DNA from 2 places in the Pilosibacter rotomagensis genome. Region 1 is predicted to be linked to the other one. Evidence: a T-box and tRNA genes for the amino acid it is inferred to sense, from the RefSeq annotation. Region 1 holds a T-box; the other holds one or more tRNA genes.
What was found. The T-box of region 1 lies ahead of proS (proline--tRNA ligase). A T-box ahead of a tRNA ligase gene usually reads a tRNA of that ligase, here a tRNA-Pro.
Positions count from the first base shown of each region.

Region 2: it has a tRNA-Pro gene. The T-box ahead of proS (proline--tRNA ligase) is inferred to sense a tRNA for this amino acid. The anticodon was not compared.

Region 1 covers NZ_CM170323.1:1,112,712-1,120,466, reverse strand. The annotation lists gene ACI3EW_RS04950 (YqeG family HAD IIIA-type phosphatase) at 1-123, opposite strand, end outside; gene nrdR (transcriptional regulator NrdR) at 182-637, opposite strand; gene ACI3EW_RS04940 (spore coat protein CotS) at 898-1,950, opposite strand; gene ACI3EW_RS04935 (CCA tRNA nucleotidyltransferase) at 2,041-3,303, opposite strand; gene ACI3EW_RS04930 (biotin transporter BioY) at 3,420-3,986, opposite strand; gene proS (proline--tRNA ligase) at 3,986-5,419, opposite strand; T-box leader at 5,650-5,928, opposite strand; gene ACI3EW_RS04920 (hypothetical protein) at 6,011-6,229, opposite strand; gene ACI3EW_RS04915 (ABC transporter ATP-binding protein) at 6,407-7,755, opposite strand, start outside.
Region 2 covers NZ_CM170323.1:1,465,402-1,473,156, reverse strand. The annotation lists gene rpsA (30S ribosomal protein S1) at 1-374, opposite strand, end outside; gene ispH (4-hydroxy-3-methylbut-2-enyl diphosphate reductase) at 362-1,207, opposite strand; gene cmk ((d)CMP kinase) at 1,209-1,880, opposite strand; gene ACI3EW_RS06555 (BaiN/RdsA family NAD(P)/FAD-dependent oxidoreductase) at 1,935-3,167, opposite strand; gene pap (polyphosphate:AMP phosphotransferase) at 3,164-4,645, opposite strand; gene ACI3EW_RS06545 (DUF3783 domain-containing protein) at 4,777-5,151, opposite strand; tRNA gene ACI3EW_RS06540 (tRNA-Pro) at 5,284-5,357, shown strand; gene ACI3EW_RS06535 (Na+/H+ antiporter NhaC family protein) at 5,409-7,031, opposite strand; gene ACI3EW_RS06530 (YebC/PmpR family DNA-binding transcriptional regulator) at 7,242-7,755, opposite strand, start outside.

The DNA of each region.
Region 1 (7,755 bases):
GTGGGGAACCAGCGTGTTGTCCACATCAAAGATGATCCCGCGATATCCTCTCTCATAAAGTTTTTCGTATGGGATCTCATATGCACTGTCCACATAGTTTCCCGGATAAAATGTCTCAAACATACTGCTGCCCTGCGTTCGGCTTGAATTTTTCAGCCCTTTGCAGTTTTCTCCCCATCTCTTATTTATTGTTCAGGAACTTCGCGAGCTCCTCCATAAATGCGTTCACATCCTTAAACTCCCGGTAGACGGACGCGAAACGGACATAGGCAACCTCGTCCACCATCTTTAACTTTTTCATGACAAGCTCACCGATCGTCACGGACGGGATCTCCCGCTCCTCCATACTGAAGATCTGTTTTTCGATCTCATCGATCATCTTCGTGATCTGTTCCGAAGAGACCGGGCGCTTATGACAGGAAAGAAGGATTCCATTCTCGATCTTCTCCCGGTTGTACGGTTCTCTGGAGTCGTCTTTCTTGATGATCATAAGCGGCATTGTCTCTAATTTTTCATACGTCGTAAAACGTTTCCCGCACTCTTCGCACTGACGGCGGCGTCTGATCGAACTGTTGTCATCCGCCGGGCGCGAATCGATGACTTTTGTATCCTGTGCACCACAAAATGGACATTTCATGGGATTTCCTCCTTTGTGCGGCTGTCTGTTATATTCCGGTCACAGCCGCATTTTTATATCATATCTTATCATATAACAATCCTGTTCTGCAAGCCTGTACACTCATTATTTTTCAGGCACCCGGATAAACATGTTACAGTACACGGACACTCCATGCCCGCACACTGTAACAGGATTTTGCCGATGCTCCGCATTCCGAATCGGCAAAATCCGCGACTCCAACGGTATCATACGGAATTTTCGGTTCCGAAAATTCCCAACTAGGAAAAAAAGCGGATAAACTTCTCGCGCATCTTCTGCTGTGCCTCCAGTTTTTTGATCTTCTCCGTGCTCTTCGCAGGCACCCAGGCCTTGTTGGCATTGTAATAAAAATTGATCTGCTTCCAGTATTTCTCCGGATACCGGAACAGATAGTAAAGCACCTGCCGTTCCAGCTCCGTGATCGGCAGCACGCGCTCATACGTCTCCATGATCTGTCTCCCCAGGCGCTCATTCCATTCATGTTTTTCCATGATCTTTCTGAGAAAATAGTACAGGTCCTCCATCTGCACACCCAGGTGCATCTGGTTGAATTCCGTCACTGCCGTATATCCGTTTCCGATCAGAATATGGTGGTAGTCCGGCTCCCCGTGGCAGACCGCATATCCGTTCATGATCTCCTCACCATGTTTTTCATACAGCCGTTCCATTCCCTGCTCCGCTTCCTCTGCCTGCACCGCGAAACACTCAAAATTCCTGATCACGCAGAGCTCAAACTCATTTTTCTTCCGCTTTCCCCGGATAAACGTTCTCGCCCTCCTGAGCTCCCGGTTATGGCGTCGCATCGCTTCAAAAAGCGGCGGCGAGACCATGGATCTCATATTCCATTCAGCCTGCCTCTTTACTTCGCGAAACTGCCGGTGCAGGAGCGCCAGCGCCCGGGCCGCCGAGAGGAGCTCCTTCTCATCTTTCAGATCACATTCCCGGTCCGCATACCATTGTTTCACAATATACCGGCTTCCATCCTCCGCCGAAGATAAAAGTTCTCCCTCGGAGTTTCTCACATACTGATCTGCCTTTACCGTCTCCATCCCGTCCAGAGACTGCAAAACCGCCTCCTCGAACTCCAGACGGTTCACGCTTCCCCGATATTCCTTTAAAAGCCGCAGCCCCTGATCCGTCTCCAGGATCCAGGACCCGCGTCCCCGCCGCAGTGTATTCACCTGAAATCCATACGTTTTCTCTGCCTCTTCTTTCCAGTCGATCACGATTTGATCCCCCCATATCCCGTTCTGACCTTTTCCAGCTTTCTGCACAAGATATGAGAAAACCATGGTGATTATTCCCACAAGCATACATCCGCAACAGCAAAAGACACCTGTCGGATTCCCGGCAGATGTCCTTCATACAATGTTCTTCTGGTATTATTTGAATTGGCTAATTTTTTCTAATAATATATCTTTTTTATTCAGTTCTGGATGTTCGATCACAATGTTCAAAAGATACAGGAGTCCGTCTCCGATCTCTTTTCCATGTTCCAGTCCCATCGCAAGAAGATCACCGCCATTGACCGCAAGCTGTTTCAGACTTACGCAGTCCCCCGCTTCCCTGATCTCCTCAAAAAGATGCAGGATCTCCGGGACATTCTGGTCTCCGTCCATTTTCTTTAACTGCATGGCACCGAGGAACTGGTACTCCGTAACCTTACTCAGGGCTCTTCTGATCTCGATCTTATCCGCACCAGGAGGTGTCTGAAAAACATTCAGCATGTTTTTCACGTTCCCGATCGTATCATTATCAAGTTTCAGGCCTCGTAAGATCTTCACCGCTTCTTCCGGCTTCATATGACGCAGAAATCCGGCCCACCGGTGGGACTTATCCGCCGTGAGGGAGGAAACGCCCTTCCAGCATGTTTTAAGGATCTCCCGGTCATTCCGTTTTTCCTGCATCATGCTTCCGCTTTCTGGCTCATTCTCCCGGAGTTTCCGCTCAAAGACCTCCGGAAATCCCGGGGCCACATACGATGCGATCCCGGTCTCCTCCACCATCCAGATCTTCTCAGGATGATCCGAGAGCAGGAGTTTCGTGAGCTCCACCTGGATCCTCTCCTTGCTGACATGGACCAGGTTCGGCGCGATCTCGGCGATCGCCCGGTATGTCTCATCATCGATCACAAAATCAAGCTGGGCGGCAAACCGGACAGCCCTTAGGATCCTCAGCGCGTCCTCCGTAAAGCGGTCCCTCGCACAGCCGACGCACCGGATCACCCGGCGTTTCAGATCTTCCATGCCCTCAAATTCATCCACGATCCCCGTCTCATGGCTGTATGCCATGGCGTTGATCGTAAAATCCCGGCGTTTCAGATCTTCCCTCAAATCCGGCGTAAATTCCACGGTCTCCGGATGTCTCCCATCCAGATATTCCCCATCGATCCGGTATGTCGTCACCTCATAGCCTTTTCCATGCTTGATGATCGTCACCGTGCCGTGCTTTAAGCCCGTATCGACCGTCTTTCCGAAGATCTCCTTCACCTGCTCCGGCTTTGCAGAGGTTGTGATATCCCAGTCCCCCGGGATCCTTCCGAGAACGGCGTCCCGGACACAGCCGCCGACGATAAACGCCTCATATCCGTGGCTTCGTATATTGTCAATGATCCATTCCGCCTCATAAGGCATCTCAATTCTCACTGGTCCGGTACCTCCTTTTTCTTTATCGGAAATTTCATTTCGAAACTCCACAAGGTTCTGTCTGCACTGCCTGCCCTGCCGAACCGTTGCTCAAAAGACCGACCCGGATTTTCTTCTTACTTTGCAAGCTTCCCTAGGATCGGGATCAGCCGTTTTGCAAGCACAGCCGCCAGAATACATAAAATAAAATCCTCACCGACCGTCAGGAGGAAACAGTTGATAAACACAAGCTTCCAGCCGACACTCACGCCGAGGACAAAATTGCTGCACACATAAAAATAGATCATTCCGCAGGCATAATCCGCGAGAAGTCCCCAGAACGCGGAAAACAACAGCCAGAAGAATGATGTGCTCTTTCTGATCTCATATACACGTCCGGTCACAAAAGCAGCCGCCGCAAAGCCGATCAGGAATCCGAACGTCGGTTTTAACAGATACGCCGGTCCGCCGCCCGTCGCAAAGATTGGAAGTCCGCAGAGTCCGATCACAAGATATGTGATCACACTCGCAAACGCCCGCTTTGATCCCAGGATCAGAGCCGCCAGCAGGACAAAGAAAAACTGCAGCGTAAAATGCATCGGCACCGGCTGGACAGGGATCGTGATCTTAAGAAAAGCCCCGACGGCGATGAGGGCTGTAAACAGCCCCCCGAGCGTCAGGTCTTTGATATCCCATCGTTTCATTAATATGCTTTGCCCCAGTAAACCATCTTGGTTGCCGGTTTGCCGCAGCATACGCAGGTATCAGCAAGCTTTTCCTGCTTGAACGGCATACATCTGGATGTAACGCCTACCTGCTCTTTTAACTTGTCCTCACACTCCTGGCAGCCGCACCACATTGCACGGATGAAGCCCGGCTTGTTGTCTGCGATGTCCTTCATCTCTTCCATGTTGTGGGCATCGTAAGTATGCGCGTCACGATGTGCTTTCGCACGCTCGTACATATCGTGCTGGATCGTCTTTAAGAGCTCGTCAACCTTCTCTGCGATCTCGCTTAATGCAACTGTGATCTTCTCGTGAGTATCACGGCGGACAAGAACTGCCTGTCCTGCCTCGATATCCTTCGGTCCGAGTTCTACACGAACCGGGATTCCTCTCATCTCGGACTCAGAGAACTTCCAGCCCGGGCTCTTGTCGGAATCATCAACTTTTACGCGGAAGTTGGAGAGAACCTCTTCCACTTCTCTTGCCTTCTCGAGAACGCCCTCCTGCTGCTGGCGGATCGGAACGATCACAACCTGTGTCGGAGCTACGTTCGGCGGAAGTACAAGACCTTCGTTGTCACCATGTACCATGATGATCGCACCGATCATACGGGTTGTCATACCCCAGGATGTCTGGTGAACATATTTTAACTGGTTATCTTTATCAGAATACTGGATTCCGAATGCCTTCGCAAAACCATCCCCGAAGTTGTGGCTGGTTCCGGACTGAAGTGCCTTACCGTCATGCATTAAGGACTCGATCGTGTAGGTTGCCTCTGCACCTGCGAACTTCTCCTTGTCTGTCTTCTGTCCGCGGACAACCGGGATCGCAAGGAAATCCTCACAGAAGTCAGCATAGAGATTTAACATCTGGATCGTTCTCTCCTGAGCTTCCTCAGCAGTCGCATGAGCTGTGTGGCCCTCCTGCCATAAGAACTCTCTGGAACGAAGGAACGGTCTTGTCGTCTTCTCCCATCTCACAACGGAACACCACTGGTTGTAAACCTTCGGAAGATCACGGTAGGAGTGGATGTCTTTCTGGTAGAAATCACAGAACAGAGTCTCGGATGTCGGGCGGACACAGAGACGCTCCTGAAGCGGCTCAAGACCTCCCTGAGTCACCCATGCTACCTCCGGTGCGAAACCTTCGACATGGTCTTTCTCTTTATCAAGTAAGCTCTCCGGAATGAATAACGGCATGTAAACATTCTTTACGCCTGCTTTTTTAAAGCGCTTATCAAGCTCATGCTGGATATTCTCCCAGATCGCATATCCGTCCGGTTTGATGACCATGCAGCCCTTTACGCTCGCATAATCACATAATTCTGCCTTTTTTACAACGTCTGTGTACCACTGCGCGAAATCGTCTTCCATGGAAGTGATGGATTCCACAAGTTTCTTGTCTCTTGCCATTGTTTTCTCCTTTATATAAAAATTCATTGTCTGCATGTCTCTCTGTTTCAGATGCGGAGAATTTCCTGTTAAAAAGGAATGTGTCCTGGCACATTCAGGCGTCTCGCGCGGTCGCTTGCGACAGCCTTCATCTTCGCGCGAGTGCGCATCTTAGGCACGCAGTGCCTTTTTGTTTCACAGGAAGTTCCATCGGAATTTCCTGTGAAACAAAAAAGGCTGCCGCTCCCCACGCAAGGGACCGACAGCCGGCGTTACCACCCAAATTAGCTTCCGCCTGTCGCGGAAACTCTCCTCTGATATCCGTTAACGCCGGATCTACGCTGTACTTAACGATGCAGTCGTTCCGCAGCAATCCCGATCTCCGTGATCTTAGCTGTCCATTACGACATTTTCCATCTCTCGCACAAAGCTCCGAGGCCGGTTCAACAACGCGCACATAAAAGCTCTCACCATCCGCTTTCTCTCTGGAATGCCGCCCTTCATCTACTTTCCCTCTTCAATGCCTGTCTGATATGCATATATGATGGATTTTAATGGATTTTCTCCCGTTTGTCAAGACTCCGCCGCGGATTTTACCGGTTCAGCAAAACTCTAAAAGATCAGCTTGATCAAAAGCCATACTGCCGCGATGCATAACAGCACCAGCGCAAACGCCGTAGAAAGTCCGAACACAACAGCTCCGATCGCGATCGATACGATAAATCCAAACAGACTGAGGACCGCACCAAGAAGCTTTCCGCAGACTCCGAGGACAAGACCGACACATTTAAAGATCAACACAAGGAATACAATTGCAAATAAAATTGACATTTTTTACCTCCCGCCAGACCGCCCTGCCAGGAAAGTCCCCTCCGGAACCAACGATTCCCGAATGCAAACCTGACAAAAAGCGGTATTTTTCTTCGGCTTATTATATTCCCGTTTCCTTAATTTGTAAATGAAAAGTGACATACTCCCTAGATGTGGGAGAATTCTTGCTGATTCTTGTTAAATCTCCAAATACCTGATCCTCTCCCCCGCATCTCTCTGATAAACCCGATGCGAGATTGAGATCACCGTCCGCCCCTCAGACGCACTCTTCAGCGCCCGGAGCACCATCTCCTCCGTATCTGCATCCAGATTCGCCGTGATCTCATCGAGAAGCAGGATCCTCGGTTCTCCGGCAACTGCTCTTGCGATAGACAAAAGCTGCCACTGTCCCTGAGAGAAGATTTCCGGTTTACATAACGTGTCATATCCCTGATCCAGCCCCATGATCGTCTCGTGAAGCCCCACAAGCTCTGCAGCTGCCTGAACCTCCGCATCCCCGATCGCCGCATCAAACAGCGTAATCTGGTCGCGCACCGTCCCCGGGACCATGTGGAACGACTGCTCCACATAACCAAACTTCGTCCGCTTCTCCCTGTCCGGGATCCGGTATGCCTCCTCGCCCTCGATCAGCGCCTCACCGGAATTCGGCCGGTAAAGTCCCAAAAGCAGCTTAAAGATCGTACTCTTTCCAGCGCCGGTGCGCCCCGTCAGCGTCACCTGCTCGCCTGGGTAAATTGCGAAACTTAAATTTTTCAAAACAACATGGTCATCGTAGCCGAAAGTAATATTCTTAAATTCTACACAGGGTTCTTCTTTCGATCCCCCGTGATCCATGCACGTTTCTCCCTCTGTGTTCTTCTTTTCCTTCCGCTTATCTCCGGTATCAGTCTCTCCGTCCTTTTCCTTTCCCGGCTCCGATTTTCCGGCATGGTCCGGCATGGTCTCCTTCATGTTCTCCCTCTCCGTTTTCGCCAGGAACTCATTGATCCTGTATACACCGGCAACCGCCGACTGGATCGTCTGGATCTCCATTCCGAGATTCTCGATCGGGGAGAACACCTGGGAAATATAATTGATGACTGCAACCGACGTTCCCACGGACATACCGAACAAAGCCAGGACCTTCGCATTTCCGGACGCGGCGAGCAGCATCACGGCCGCAACGGCGACCGCGTTGAGAAACAGGATCACCGGTGAGTAGACTGCATCATAGAAGTTTGTCTTCTCGATTGCAGAATAACTCTCCCCGATATAGTCATCATACCGTTTCTCCATGTACGTCTCTTTTCCCAGCGTGTGGATCGTCCGGATACAGCGGATCGTCTCCGGAACATGGTTTGTGACACGACTCACCGCCACACGGTTTGCAAGCTGCGCCGTGAGCATCCGCTTCTGTACGATCCTCGTGAACACAAAGATCACCGGGATCAGAATGATCAAGAGCAGTGCGAGTCCGCGGTTCTGGAACCAGATCACCGCAAAAATGCTGACGACTCTGCATGCATCCGCGAACATGCTGATGATCC
Region 2 (7,755 bases), 350 kb from region 1:
ATCACGCTTAAACCGCCGTCAAGAACCTGAGAAACCTTTGCTGTAAGAACCTCGTGGTTCTCAAATGCCTCCTCAAGTCTCTTATTTCCTCTGTCTGCAGCCAGTCTCTTGTAGGAAAGAGCAACCTGACCTTCACCGTCGTTCACCTTTACGACTTTGGCTTCCATCTCGTCACCAACATGTACAAGATTTCTTAAGTCTACGTTGGACTCGTTTGTGTATTCACTGCGGGTAATGATGCCATCAGACTTGTAACCAATATTTAAAACGATTTCGTCTTCTTTTACGTCAATGACCTTACCGGTGACAACCTCTCCTGTACGTATTGTTTTTAATGATTCTTCTAACATTTGTTCAAAACTTAACTCTGACATTTAGTATGAACCTCCTCGATAATATTGTTTGGGGTTGACGCCCCGGCCGTAATACCTACACTGCGCACAGAACTAATACATTCAGGATTAAAGTCGCCCAGAGTCTGGATGTAATAGGTGTTTTTACATTCCTTCCGGCAGATATCGTATAGCTTCTGGGTATTCGAGCTGTGTTTCCCGCCGATAACCAGCATCACGTCCACCTGCGAGGCTATCCTCATCGCTTCCACTTGTCTTTCCTGTGTTGCATTGCAAATCGTATTTAAAACAGTTATATCATACCGCGTTTTAGAAATTTTTTCAACTAGATCTTGAAATTTCTTGTAATTAAATGTCGTCTGGGATACGATACAAAGCTTTTCGTCCTCCGGTAATTCCAGTCTGCGGAAATCATCCATGTTTTCGATGACTTTTGTCCTCTCATCACCCCAGCCCTTGATGCCCTGCACTTCCGGATGGTCCTCACTGCCGACGATCAGGACTCTTCTTCCCTCTGCGGTCTGTTTTTCCACGATCCGGTGGATCTTTTTTACATACGGACATGTGGCATCGACGATCTCCACTCCGTTTTCTTTCAAAATGTCATAGACATCTTTTCCGACGCCGTGGGAACGGATCACAACAACGGCATCGCGGATCGTCCTCAGCTCTTCCAGAGTGTCGATGACCTCCACTCCTTTTTCCTGAAGATCCCCCACGACCTGTTCATTGTGGATGATCGGACCGTAGGTGTAGATCGGTTTTTCCGTCTTTCCGATCTGCTCATATACTTTTTCCACAGCACGCTTCACGCCAAAGCAGAAGCCCGCTGTCTTTGCCACTGTTACTTCCATGTCACGCACCCTGCTTTTTCTCGATCATCGCAACGATCGCGTCCACAACTTCCTTCAGAGTCATGTCGGAGCTGTCAAGAAGCACCGCATCCTCCGCCTGCTTTAACGGAGAATTCTCCCGGTGCATATCCCGGTAGTCCCGGTCGATGATGTCCTTCTCGATCTCGTCGAGATCACAGTCAGTGCCTTTCTCTTTGAGCTCATTGTAGCGGCGTTTTGCACGGACTGCGGAGCTTGCAGTCAGATACACCTTCACGTCGGCATCCGGAAGGACGCAGGTTCCGATATCGCGGCCGTCCATGATGACGTCCGCCTGTCTCGCCAGCTCCTTCTGGAGTTCTACAAGCTTCTCCCGGACCTTTTTATAGACAGAAGTCGCAGATGCCATATTTCCGACCTCCTCGGTGCGGATCAGACCGGACACATTCTCACCGTTTAAGATCACCTGCTGCGCACCGTTCTCATAGCGGATCGTGATCTCCACCTGACCCAACGCGGCGTTGATCGCACTCTCGTCCGTTTTGTCGATGCCTTTTCGAAGAAAATAGAGTGCCATGGCCCGGTACATCGCTCCGGTGTCCACATAGATAAAGTTTTTCAGTGCCGCGACAGATTTTGCCACGGTACTCTTTCCGGCCCCTGCCGGGCCGTCGATCGCTACATTAAAAGACATGTCATTCTCCCCTTAGTTTATTTCAAGTTTTTTTATTTATTCGTGACTGTTCATTTATTCCGCACTTCTTCCGGCCAGCATTCCCGTCGACCAGGCGATCTGCAGGTTGAATCCGCCGGTGACGCCGTCCAGGTCAAGGACCTCTCCGGCGAAGTAGAGACCTTTTAACTTCTTCGACTCCATCGTGGACGGATTTACTTCCTTCACATTCACGCCGCCCTGGGTCACGATCGCCTCATTATATCCGCGAAGTCCTGTGAGCGTTACCGTGAATGCCTTCGTGAGGTCAACCAGACGCTTCCGCTCCTCAGCCGTCACCTCATTGACCTGTTTTTCCGGATCGATCCCGCTTCTTTTGATCATCACAGGGATCAGTTTTGCCGGGAAGAGATGGTTCAGCGCGTTCTTGAACTGCTTATTCTTCGCCTCATCGAAATCCCGCAGGATCCTGGCGTCCAGCTGCTCTCTCGAGAGCGCCGGTTTCAGGTCGATCTCCATCTTAAGAGGCGTTTTTCTGATGATCTTCGCAGCATAGCTGCTGGCGCTTAAAACGACCGGTCCGCTGACGCCGAAATGGGTAAACAGCATTTCCCCGAATTCTTTCCAGAGAAGCTTCTTTCCGTTCCAGACCGTCACCTCGATGTTTCTCAGGGAAAGTCCCTGAAGTTCTTTCACATCGTCCTCCGCGCACACGAACGGGACAAGCGCCGGTGACAGCGGTGTCACCGTATGGCCTGCCTCCTTTGCAAACCGGTATCCGTCCCCGGTAGACCCTGTAGACGGGTAGGAAAGTCCGCCTGTGGCGATCACCACCGCGTCGGCCTCTACGGTCTTTCCTGATTTTTCCAGGATGATCCCGGCTGCCTTTTCCTCGCGGATCACGATATCCTTTACCGGTTCATTCAGAAAGATCTTTACGCCGAGGGATCTCATCTTCCGCTCCAGAGCCCCTGTCACATCGGATGCATGATCCGATACCGGGAACATCCTTGCGCCGCGCTCTTCCTTTACCGGACAGCCATTTGCCTCCACGAGATCCACGATATCGAAATTCGTGAACCCGTAGATCGCACTGTAGAGGAATTTTCCGTTGGAGACCATGTGTCTGAACAGGTCCTCCGTATCGCAGCCGTTTGTCAGGTTGCATCTTCCTTTTCCTGTAATATAGATCTTTTTTCCAAGCTTTTCATTTTTTTCATAGACGGAGACGTCATGTCCGCACTCCGCGGCGCCGATGGCAGCAGCCATTCCCGCTGCCCCGCCGCCGATAATCACAACTTTACTCATTTCTTCTTATCTTTTTCCACTTCTTTTATCTTTTTCTCCATGGCGTCCGCCACAGTCTCGAGGACCTTGATCCTCGCATACCATTTGGAATTTCCTTCCACGACGATCCAGGGTGCGTCCTTCGTGGAGGTCTTTTCCAGCATTTCATTCACTGCAAGAACATAGGAATCCCACTTCTCCCGGTTTCTCCAGTCCTCGTCCGTGATCTTCCACTGTTTCTCCGGATTTTTCATCCTGTCATTGAAGCGCCGTTCCTGCTCATCTTTGTCGATCTGGATCCAGAATTTCAGGACAAGTGCTCCGGAATTGACGAAATGCGTTTCCATCTCGTTGATCTCCCGGTAGGCATGATGCCAGTCTGCCTCGGAGCAGAATCCCTCGATCCTCTCCACCATGACTCTTCCGTACCAGGTCCGGTCGAAGATCGCGATATGTCCGGCCTTCGGCACATTGTTCCAGAATCTCCAGAGATAGTGGTGGGATTTTTCCAGGTCATTCGGGGATGCCGTCGGGCAGACCTTGTAACCTCTCGGGTCGAGGTGGCTTGTCAGACGCTTGATCGCGCCGCCTTTTCCAGCCGCATCCCATCCCTCGAATCCCAGTATCACCGGGATCCGCAGACGATAGAGTTCCCCGTGGAGCGTCTCCAGGCGTTTCTGGAGCTTTGCCAGTTTTTTCCGGTACTCTGCCTCCTTGAGGCTCTTCGTAAGATCCGCTTTCGCAAGAATCCCTTTTTCATACCGGTCCGGCGGGAGCGGAGCTTCAAAAAGTTCCGGCTCTTTTCCTGCCCGTTTTTTCTCAAGCGCCTTTTCCAGAACATCCGCCACCGTCTTTATCACTGTAAGGGCCGTTTCCGTCTTATCCTTCGCATCGATCACATACCAGGGTGCGTAAGGCATATCGGTCCGGCGGATCATCTCGTCGCTGATCTTTTTGTATTTTCCGTAGTGGGCGTTCCTCTCACGCTCTTTTTCTGTCACGCGCCATGCGGTATCCTTTGATCCCAGGAGTTTTTCAAACCGTTTTGCCTGTTCTTTTTCCGATATTTCGAGGAACAGCTTCACGATGACTGTTCCGCCGTCCACGAGACAGCGTTCAAATGCAAGAATATCCTCAAACGCTGCATCCACCTGTTTCTCCTTCAGGATCCCCTCAAAGCGGTCCGCCTGGACTCCCCGGTACCAGCTCGTGTCATAGATCGCGATCCGCCCCGCTGCCGGGGCATGGACCGCAAACCTCCAGAGGAACGGGCGGAGTGCCTCCTCCTCGGTATCCTTGTCTCCGGTGTAAACGTCAAATCCTCTCGGATCAAGCGCCTGCATGAGACGCCCGATCTGAACGCCCTTTCCGGCGCCATCATACCCGTCAAACAGGAGATAGACCGGGATCTTTTCCTCCTTACATTCCCGCTGCAGGCTTCCAAGTCTTTCCATCTCTTTTTTCAGGACTTCTTTTTTCTGCTTTTTTTCATCTTTCATCGGCTGATTCCTCCACTCTATGGTCCGATCAGACATTCTTAACCATTTTTGTTTCCCATGCCTATTTGCAGTTTTTCCGCCCTGGCACGATCTGTCATCAGTTTCTTCCAATTCCCGTCCGGGTATGCTTTTTACTGATTCATCCGCGCGTGCTCTCCCGCAAGCTCTTCATACAATTTCAGCGCATTCCAGTTCTGGTTCGTCGGTGTGAGCACTGCCTTGTAGTCGATCCGTCCGGCTCCTGCCTTTCTGAGCGCCAGGATCACCCGGTCCACCTGTCCGGACGTAAGACCTGCCATCACCATCATCTCTTTTTCAAAGTCCTCTCCGTCGTAGATCTCGCCGCAGGAAGTGATCTCCTTCACTCCTGCGAGATATCCCACCGGTTCCAGATACTCTTCCTTCTTCACTGCGCGAAGCTTCATTCCAAGTGGAAACAGCGCTTTTTTGATCTTTAACAGTCTCTCGCCCTCCGGCAGATGGTATAAAAGGATCGTAGGTTTCATATATTTTTCTGATTCCTTCCTGTTTTCATGTATTTCATTATATCAATTCCCGTGCAGCTTTGCAACGGCACAGAAAGATCCATGATTTTTTTGTTGATTTTTCCCTGGATTCTGATATAATGAATTTACTTCCGGGGTATGGCGTAGCTTGGTAGCGCGCTCGGCTGGGGGCCGAGAGGTCGCAGGTTCAAATCCTGTTGCCCCGATTTTTATAAGAGCAGAGGCTGAAAAGCCTCTGCTCTTTTTGTTTTTCTTCTCTATTCTTCTTTCAGCACCCCGTTTATCCCGCGGATCACAAGCATCGTGATCACCATCAGCACGATCGCGATCGGAAGTGCGATCCAGGCGGACTGGACGAAGCCTGCGATGATGTAGGAGATAAAGGATACCACCGCAGCCACGATCGCATACGGAAGCTGGGTCGTCACATGGTTTACATGCTCACACTGGGCACCGGCAGACGCCATGATCGTCGTGTCAGAGATCGGGGAACAGTGATCCCCGCAGACAGCTCCTGCCATGCAGGCGGAGATGGAGATGATCATGAGATCCGGATTGCTGTTCTCAAATACCGCAACAACGATCGGTATCAGGATTCCGAAAGTTCCCCAGGATGTTCCCGTCGCAAATGCCAGGAAACAGCCCACAACGAAGATGATCGCCGGAAGGAAATTTAAGAAGGAACGGGCGCTGGACGCAACCACAGTCGCCACATAGACATCTGCGCCGAGGCTGTCCGTCATCGCCTTCAGTGTCCATGCGAAGGACAGGATCATGATCGCCGGGACCATGGACTTAAAGCCTTCCGGGATACATGCCATGCACTCGGAGAATTTCAGGACCCGGCGCACCTGATAGAGACCGATGGTAATCAAAAGTCCAAAAAAGCTTCCCATCGTAAGTCCCAGGGACGCGTCACTCTGGGAGAAGGCTGTCACAAAATCCTCTCCCGAGAAAAATCCACCCGTATAGAGCATGCCGATCATGCAGCAGATGATCAGGGATATGATCGGGATCAGAAGATCCAGAACAGTTCCCCTGACAGAGACCTCCGGCTGTTTCTCCGTGTCATACGGACGTCCCGGCGTGGTATAAAGGTCCCCCTTGAGCGCATTCTTCTCATGAAATTTCATAGAGCCGAATTCTGTCCGTAAGAGTACCATTCCGATCATCATCACGATCGTCAGGATCGCGTAAAAGTTGTATGGGATCGCCCGCACGAAGATAGAAAATCCGTCCTCGCCCTCAACAAATCCGGTAACCGCGGCCGCCCAGGAAGAGATCGGTGCGATAATGCAGATCGGAGCTGCCGTCGCATCGATCAGGTACGCGAGTTTTGCTCTTGAGACTTTAAATTTGTCTGTCACAGGGCGCATCACGCTTCCCACAGTCAGGCAGTTAAAATAATCATCGATAAAGATCAGACAGCCCAACAGGATCGTCGCAAGCTCCGCGCCCACGCGTCCCTTAATATGATCCGCCGCAAACTGGCCGAATGCTGCCGACCCGCCGGCCCGGTTCATCAGGCACACCATCGTTCCAAGGATCACAAGGAAGATCAGAATTCCCACATTGTAGCTGTCAGAGAGAACGCTGATCATTCCGTCCTCAAAGATATGGGTGATCGTTCCCTCAAAGCTGAAACCGGAATACAGGATTCCACCCATGAGAACACCAACGAACAGAGAACTGTACACCTCTTTTGTGACAAGTGCCAGCCCGATCGCCACGACCGGCGGAACGAGTGCCCAGAACGTCGCGTAGACCGCCGGCACATACTCTTCCGTCTGCTCTGCGCCAAATACGGTTGTCGCGAACACCAGGATCAGCACCACGGAAAGCACTGCTGTCCTTTTTATATTTTTCTTCATATCCGTCATAACAGACTCCTCCCTCCTGCCTCCGGAGAGTTCCACGCTCTCCGCTTTTCCTGCAGTTCTATGTTTTATGTGACTGTCCGGTGCCTTCCGGCTGCCGGCTTATTTTTATGTAACAGGGAATTCCCCGGAATTTCCTGTTACATGAAGAAATCCCCTCTCATCAGTACAATTCTGGTGAAAGGGGATCACAACATACACAATTACGATTCTTTATTCATCCCAGTTGTGATATACAGCCTGTACGTCATCATCCTCGTCAAGGAGATCAAGGATTCTCTGCATCTTCTTGATCGCTTCCTCGTCGGTAAGTTCTACCCAGTTCTGCGGGATCATAGTAATATCAGCCTCTACCATCGGGATTCCGGCTTTCTCGAGAGCCTCGCGGACTGCACTGAAGTTGTCCGGATCTGTGATAACCTCGTAGCTGTCCTCTTCCTCGGAGAAATCCTCAGCGCCTGCATCAAGCGCTGCCATCATGAGCTCGTCGGCATCCATATCACACTCTTCTTTGTCGATCACGATCTGGCCCTTGCGGTCGAACATGAAGGAAACGCTTCCCTGTGCGCCTACGTTTCCGCCGCCCTTTGTGAAGGCGCTTCTTACGTTCGCTGCAGTACGGTTCTTGTTGTCAGTCAGTGTGTCAACGATGATCGCTACACCGCTCGGACCGTATCCCTCGTATGTTAAGTTTTCGTAGTTTACAGAGTTTAAGTCACCGGCTGCT